DNA from 2 places in the Arthrobacter sp. U41 genome. Region 2 is predicted to be linked to the other one. Evidence: riboswitches for the same ligand, from Rfam matches in the RefSeq annotation. Region 2 holds a riboswitch; the other holds the start of a gene.

Region 1 (3,817 bases), 1.3 Mb from region 2:
GGCGCCGGCATCGAGGGCTGCCCCGGCCGGGAGCCCGGCTGCGTGCAGGGCCTGGAGCTCGTCGACGATGCGCCCGTGCGTGATCACGCTGCCGGCGTCCGTCCCGGCGTAGATAGTGACGCCGGCTTCGAAGGCGGCCAGGACACGTTCGGCCCGGCGCTCCCAGAGGGATCGCATGTGCGCCGCGTACCGGGGGAACTTCGCCTCCGACTGCGCGGCGATGTCCGGGAAGGTGGCGATGTTGATGAGCGTGGGAACGATCGGCACACTCTGTTCGGCGAAACGCGCCAGATGCCGCGGCAGCAGGCCGGTCGCGTGCTCGATGCAGTCGATCCCGGCGTCGAGCATGTCGTCCAGGGTGTCTTCGGCGAAGCAGTGGGCCGTGACCCGGGCGCCTTCATCATGGGCGGCCGCGATGGCGTCTTTCAATTCCGCCGCGGGGAAGCTGGCGGCGAGGTCGCCGGCGTCGCGGTCGATCCAGTCCCCCACGAGTTTGACCCAGCCGTCGCCGGCCCGCGCCTGCTTGCGCACGGCCTCCACCAGGTCCTCGGGCTCCACCTCGACGGCGAAGCCCCGGAGGTACCGCCGGGTCCTCGCGATATGCCGGCCCGAGCGGATGAGGCGCGGCAGGTCCGCCCGTTGCTGGATCCAGCGGGTGTCGTGGACGGCGCCGGCGTCGCGGACGAGGAGGGTTCCGGCGTCGCGGTCGGTCATGGCCTGTTCTTCCGCCAGCTGCTCCGGGACGTCCCCGCCGGGTCCAAGACCGATGTGGCAGTGCGCGTCGACCAGTCCGGGGATGACCCAGCCGTCCAGGATCAGGTCCGGGGCGGCGGCGGGCCTGCGGAAGGTCAGGAGGCCATCGACGGACCAGAGTCCGCGGTGTTCCTGCTCGGGTCCGGTGAGGACGGGGCCGCTGAATTCGATGATGCCGGTCATGGCTTAAAGCCTAAGCCGCATGACGACCCGCCGGCCAAGATCATCCAGCCCCGGCAGTGCTTCGTAGGCCCGCAGGGCGGCCAGCGCCTTCCCCGGCTCGGCGAGCTCCGCGAAGCCGCAGCTCGCGTAAAACCGTGCATTGAACGGGACGTCCCTGAAAGTGCAAAGGGTCATGAATTCATAGCCGCGTATCCGGGCTCCGTCGATGGCCGCCTCCACCAAAGACCTTCCGACCCCGCGCCCAGCAGAGTCGGGATGCACGGAGACTTGTTCCAGATGGGCCTGGCCGCCAACCTCATCAACACGGGCAAACCCCACAGTCGGATTCCCGGCGACCAGTATGAAGAGCGTCTCACCCGACGTCGGGGGCCCTGGGGCCGGGAGCGCGCGGTACCCGACCTCCGCCTTGAGCAAGCGGTCCGCCGCGGCCTCAAGAGCCGGGAGGGCCGCGAGGTCTTCAGGCGTCGCTGTCCTGATGCGGGGTACGGCCTTGGGCTGAGTCACGATGCCACGCTAACACCGCGTCAACACGGCGTCGTGAGGGCCCCGTCACACGCGCCAGGCTTTCCGACGGCACGTGGTAGCTTCGTCTACGACCACACGGGTGCCCTTGCAGGGGCTGAGATCGGGCTGACGCAGCCTGCGACCGTTGAACCTGTCCGGGTAATGCCGGCGAAGGAAGTGAGTATTTCCGTGAACACGCAATTGACGCAGCACAGCCCTGTCCAAAACCGGGACGACGACGAGCAGGCAGTCCCGGTCCAGCCCGCGGCCCCCACGCAATCGCTGAGGTCCCACTCCCTGGCGTTCGCCACGGACGCCGAACACGGCATCCGCGTCCCGGTGACCGAAATCGCGCTGGCCGACTCCCCGGCCGGCGCCGCCAACGCCCCGTTCCGCGTGTACCGCACCGCCGGTCCCGGAAGTGAACCGGTCCGCGGGCTGGAGCCTTTCCGGGGTCCCTGGATTGCCGCCAGGGAGGACACCGAACCTTACGAGGGCAGGGCCCGGGAACTGCTGGATGACGGCAGGTCGGCAGTGCGGCGCGGCGCAGCGTCGGCCGAGTGGATGGGCGCCCGCCCGGTGCCGCGCCGCGCCGTCGACGGCAGGACGGTCACGCAGATGCGGTACGCGCGGGACTGGGTGATCACCCAGGAGATGCGGTTCGTCGCGCTGCGCGAGAACTGCGACGTCGAGCTGGTCCGCAGCGAGTTGGCCGCGGGCCGCGCCATCATCCCCAGCAACGTCAACCATCCTGAATCCGAACCGATGATCATCGGCAAGGCGTTCCTGGTGAAAATCAACGCCAACATCGGCAACTCCGCAGTAACCAGCTCCATCGCTGAGGAAGTAGACAAACTTCAATGGGCCACCCAATGGGGTGCGGACACGGTGATGGACCTCTCCACCGGGGACGACATCCACACCACGCGCGAATGGATCATCCGCAACTCCCCTGTGCCCATCGGCACGGTCCCCATCTACCAGGCGCTGGAGAAGGTCAATGGTGAGGCGAACGCCCTTACCTGGGAGATCTTCCGGGACACCGTGATCGAGCAGTGCGAGCAGGGAGTGGACTATATGACCATCCACGCCGGGGTGCTGCTGCGCTACGTGCCGCTGACGGCCAACCGGGTCACCGGCATCGTGTCCCGCGGCGGAGCGATCATGGCCGGCTGGTGCCTGGCCCACCACCAGGAAAATTTCCTCTATACCCACTTCGATGAGCTGTGCGGGATCTTCGCCCGCTACGACGTCGCGTTCTCGCTGGGTGACGGGCTGCGGCCCGGCGCGACGGCGGATGCCAACGACGCGGCGCAGTTCTCCGAGCTGGACACCCTGGCCGAGCTCACGCAGCGGGCCTGGACTTTCGACGTACAGGTCATGGTGGAAGGGCCCGGGCACGTGCCGTTCCACCTGGTCCGGGAAAACGTCGAGCGCCAGCAGGAACTCTGCAAGGGAGCCCCGTTCTATACGCTGGGGCCGCTGGTCACCGATATTGCACCCGGCTATGACCACATCACCTCGGCGATCGGCGCCACCGAGATTGCCCGCTATGGAACAGCGATGCTCTGCTACGTCACGCCCAAGGAGCACCTGGGACTGCCCAACAAGGACGACGTAAAGACCGGGGTGATCACCTACAAGATCGCAGCCCACGCCGCGGATCTCGCCAAGGGCCACGCCGGTGCGCATGAACGCGACGACGCCCTGTCCAAGGCACGGTTCGAGTTCCGCTGGCGGGACCAGTTCGCGCTGTCCCTGGACCCGGTGACGGCCGAGGCGTTCCACGATGAGACGCTCCCCGCGGAGCCGGCCAAAACGGCACATTTCTGCTCGATGTGCGGACCCAAGTTCTGCTCCATGCGGATCAGCCAGGACATCCGGGACGAATACGGCTCAGCGGATCCGCAGGCCGCGCTGGCGGCCGGAATGCGGGAAAAGAGCAACGAGTTCATCGCCTCGGGCGGCAAGGTCTACCTGCCGGCGCCTGCCGTCGGCGGACCCGAAGCCGGCTAGGACGCCTCGGCGTGCTGGTGCCGCCCGACGTCGGCGATGAAGGCCCGGATGGCCCGGTTGCCCTCCGGCGAATCCTGGGGCCGGTGGCCGCCGGGCGCAACGCGGTGCAGGGCGCCGGTCTCACGCAGGTAGCCCGCGATTTCTTCATAGAGCGGCTCCCAGCCGCCGGTCAGGACCAGGGTGGGGACGCCGGGGACGATCTGCAGCGGGGCTTCCCAGGGCGGCGCCTGCAGCCGCAGGCGGCGTGCCTCCAGCTGGTCCTCCGGGCTCGGGGCACCAAGGGTCGCCTGTGCGGGGGTGTGGGCCGCGGACACCCGGCGGACGAATTCGCGGTGGAAATCCTCGTCGCTCAGGTGGTGGC
Region 2 (3,817 bases):
TCGTCCACCCGATCCTCGCCGCGGCCCAGGTGCCGGGGGCCGAACATCAGCTCATCCAGCACACGCCCGGTGACGAACTGGTGCTCGGGTTCCTGGAACACGGTGCCTATCCTGGCGATCAGCTGCTGCGCCTTCCACTTGTACGGATCGATCCCCGCGCCGGCACTGAGCTCCAGGGTGGCGGAGACCGTGCCGGACACCGGCGGGAGCAGGCCGGCGAGGGTCAGGGCGAAGGTGGACTTCCCCGAGCCGTTGGGGCCCGTGATGGTAAGGGCTTCGCCGGCGCGGACCTGGGCGATGATGCCGGACTGCACGGGCTCCGGCGGGATCGGCCGGAAGCCGCCGCGGAGACCGGCCCGCCGCGGACGTTCGCGCGACACGGCCAGATCCTCCGCGGCGAGCAGCAGCTGGCCCGCGGGCCCGGCACCGGGGGTGGCGCCGGGCCCGCCCCCGGCCCCCGCGGCGCGGGCCCGGGTCGGCGGCACGTAGCCGGGGACCCAGACGCCGGCTGCGGTGAGCATGTCCCGTGCCTCGGCCAGGACCCGGTCCGGCGGCCCGTCGATCAGCACGGCGGAGTCCGTCGCCGATCCGGGCTGCAGCACCACGATCCGGTCCACCAGGTCCTTCCAGACGGAAACCCTGTGCTCCACCACCACCAGGGTGGCCCCGGTCTTGTCCAGGCAGCGGCCGACGGCGTCGCGGACTTCCAGGACACCCGCGGGGTCCAGATTGGCGGTGGGTTCATCGAGCAGGATCAACCCCGGGCGCATCGCCAGGATGCCGGCGAGCGCCAGGCGCTGCTTCTGCCCGCCGGAAAGCGCCGACGTTGGGTGGTCCAGCGGCAGCCGGCCCAGCCCGACGTCGTCCAGCGCCTCCGCTACCCGCGGCCAGATCTCCGCCGGGGGCACGGACAGGTTTTCGGCGCCGAAGGCGACATCGTCGCCCAGGCGCGAGAGCACCACCTGGGTCTCCGGATCCTGCTGGACCAGCCCGGCCCGGCCGCGCCGGGCCCGGGGCGGGGCCCCGTCGACCAGCAGGCGGCCGGTCTCGTCGGCGTCCTCGGCGTCCACCGGTGCACCGGCACGGTCAGCGTCACCGGCGGAGCTGTCGCCCAGCACCCCGGCCAGGGCATGGAGCAGCGTGGACTTGCCGGCACCGGAAGGTCCCAGCAGCAGCACCCGCTCCCCGGGCCCGATGTCCAGGTCCAGGCCGCTGATGGCGGGCCGGAGCCGGCCGGCGTGCCGCCAGCCCCAGCCCCGCGCGGTGACCGTGGCCGGGCGGCCCCCGCTGCAGGCGGACGTGCTGTAGGCGGACATCAGGAGAAAACGGGCTCCGTGGCCGCCCTGCGGGAGGCAAAGGAACTCAGTACGCCCGTCCTGGCCAGGCCCCGGGTAGCGAGCCAGGACAGGCTGCCGGCGATCACCGCGCCGGAAACGGCCGTGAAGATGATGTAGGCGAGCTTGTCGCCGCCGGCATACGCGATGTTCCAGCCCCAAGGCATAAACGCATCGTTCAGCCCGCAGAACAGGCCCGCACCGGCACCGGCCAGCACCGACACCGGCAGGTTGAACTTCTTGTACACGAATGCGGCGAACACCAGCTCGGCGCCAAGGCCCTGCAGCAGGCCGGAAATGAGCACCGTGGTGCCGTATTGCGAGCCCATGATCAGCTCGCCGGTGGCGGCCACGGTTTCGCAGAACAGCGCGGCTCCCGGCTTGCGGATGATGAGCATTCCCAGCACCGCCGGGATCATCCAGCCGCCGGCGTAGAGCCCGGTCAGCGGCGGGTAGAACGCGTTGACGGGGGCGGAAATGAGGTTGGCGCCCTGGGACCAGGCCCAGAAGATCACGCCGCCGGCGACCGCGATCAACGCGGCCACCACAATGTCCACCACACGCCAGTTGTAGCCGCGTCGGGTGAGCGTCTGCTGGGCAGATGTATCAGTCATGTCGTCCTCCTGAGGAACAGGAGGGGAGAGTGCGCCGGGGTCCGCGGCTTCCGCCGCCGCTCCGGGCACTCTGAGAACTCGACTCCCTTGCGCCGGTACTAACCGGATCAGGTTCGAGGGTCTGCGGCTGTCCGCACTCTCAGCGCCCACCTGTGGTTTCCCCGGATTTCCCCGGTGATGCCCGACGGCGGCGCTCCCCTGTCGTATTTAATATCGCCCTTGTGGGCGTGGCCCAGTTTACACCCACCGGGCGCTGCTTTCTTAGGTTACCGTCACAATCCGCGGCCTCCGGTGCCGGTGACCCGGAAGCCTCTGCTTGGTAGAGTCGGCAAGGCATGGGAACCCCCGGATGCCGCCACCGCCGGCGGCTACCTAACGGAAGCTGAAACACTTGACCAACGCACCAGCGACTTCCCCCGACTATGACCCGGACTCCGAGGACGAGCAGCCGCACGGATCCCTGGGGGCGCTCATCGGACGCATCCTGGCCGAAATCGACGAGCTGCAGTTCCGGTCTTTCGGCAAGGACGATGCCCTGGACCTGGGCCTCCTCCTGGTTGAACTCGGCAGGCAACGCTCCCATCCGATCGCCATCGACATCACCAAGGGTGAGCAGGTGCTCTTCCACGCGGCGCTGGAGGGCGCCACGCCGGACAACGAACGCTGGGTCAGGGCCAAGCAGCGCACGGCCGTCCGCTACGAGGTCCCGTCGCTGCTGGTCGGTCTCCGGGCCCGGGCCGCCGGGACGAGGATCGAGGACAACGCATGGTTCGACCAGGCAGAGTTTGCCGCCCACGGCGGCGCCTTCCCCGTCTACGTGCGCGGGACCGGGATGGTCGCCACCGTCACGGTGTCGGGGTTGCCGCAGAAGGCCGACCATGAGCTGGTGGTCGAAGCCCTGTCCGAGATCCTCGGCCGCGCCGGGACCTCAGGCTAGCCTGCCGCCGCTGCCGCACCCCAGCCATGCGGGACCCCGCGGCATCAGCTCCTTTGCCCTGGCTGGACCGCCGGGCAAGGACCGCTAGGCTAGGGGAAGCCCTGTTTCCTCCCGCTAGGAGTCCGAAGAATGAACATCTTCATCAAACTGCTCGGCACCGGCATCAGCCTGCTCGCCGGCTTTGTCGGCACCAAGCTCGTTGACACCGTCTGGGAGAAATCCACGGGCAACAAGCCGCCCAAGGGCCACGACGACGATGTGCCCACCACGCTGCGCTCTGCCCTGACGTTCGCGCTGATCTCGGCATCCGTCAGCGCCATCATCCAGGTCCTCGCGAACCGCGGGACCCAGCGCGCGATCACCCGTTTCGCCAAGTCCCAGGACCTCGTCTAGCACTCACCGCCCGTCGGTGACCGCGTCGCCGTCGTCCTCGGTGAAACCGCGTGTGCCCGCCGCCTGCTGCACCACGGCCTCCAGCTCGTCCGTGCTGAGCAGCTCCGGGTGCAGGTGCTTGGTGCGGTACCCGGCCCGGCCCACCATGTGGGCCGACACCGGCACGGTGAGCAGCTGGAAGATCCAGGCGACCACCAGCACCGGCCAGACCCACCAGGTGCGCATTTGAAGTCCCAGCGCGAAGAGCAGCAGGAACAGCCCCAGCACCTGCGGCTTGGTGGCCGCATGCATCCGGGTCATGAGGTCCGGGAATCGGAGCAGCCCCACCGCCGCGGCGAGGGACATCAGCGCGCCGAGCACCATAAGGACCGCGGAGACGGCGTCGATCACGGTGTCGCCGGAGAAGGTTTCAGGATTCACGGGGCTGCTCCCGCCGGTCGGCAACGAAGCGGGCCACCGTGACGGAGCCGACGAACCCGATCAGGGACACCGCCACCAGCAGCATGAGGTTGTTCAGGTGACGGTTCACGGCCATGTCG

The links. Region 2 has a riboswitch for thiamine pyrophosphate ahead of ASPU41_RS04420 (ECF transporter S component). Riboswitches for the same ligand answer to the same signal wherever they lie in the genome.
Region 1: another riboswitch for thiamine pyrophosphate. It lies ahead of thiC (phosphomethylpyrimidine synthase ThiC); the one in region 2 lies ahead of ASPU41_RS04420 (ECF transporter S component).

What each region holds. Positions count from the first base shown of each region.
Region 1 is NZ_CP015732.1:3,997,073-4,000,889, forward strand. Features, by position in the region: gene ASPU41_RS18260 (amidohydrolase family protein) at 1-936, opposite strand, end outside; gene ASPU41_RS18265 (GNAT family N-acetyltransferase) at 940-1,440, opposite strand; TPP riboswitch at 1,527-1,634, shown strand; gene thiC (phosphomethylpyrimidine synthase ThiC) at 1,630-3,456, shown strand; gene ASPU41_RS18275 (alpha/beta fold hydrolase) at 3,453-3,817, opposite strand, start outside.
Region 2 is NZ_CP015732.1:933,504-937,320, forward strand. Features, by position in the region: gene ASPU41_RS04415 (ABC transporter ATP-binding protein) at 1-1,316, opposite strand, end outside; gene ASPU41_RS04420 (ECF transporter S component) at 1,316-1,948, opposite strand; TPP riboswitch at 2,015-2,158, opposite strand; gene ASPU41_RS04425 (heme-degrading domain-containing protein) at 2,340-2,885, shown strand; gene ASPU41_RS04430 (DUF4235 domain-containing protein) at 3,015-3,278, shown strand; gene mnhG (monovalent cation/H(+) antiporter subunit G) at 3,282-3,698, opposite strand; gene ASPU41_RS04440 (monovalent cation/H+ antiporter complex subunit F) at 3,688-3,817, opposite strand, start outside.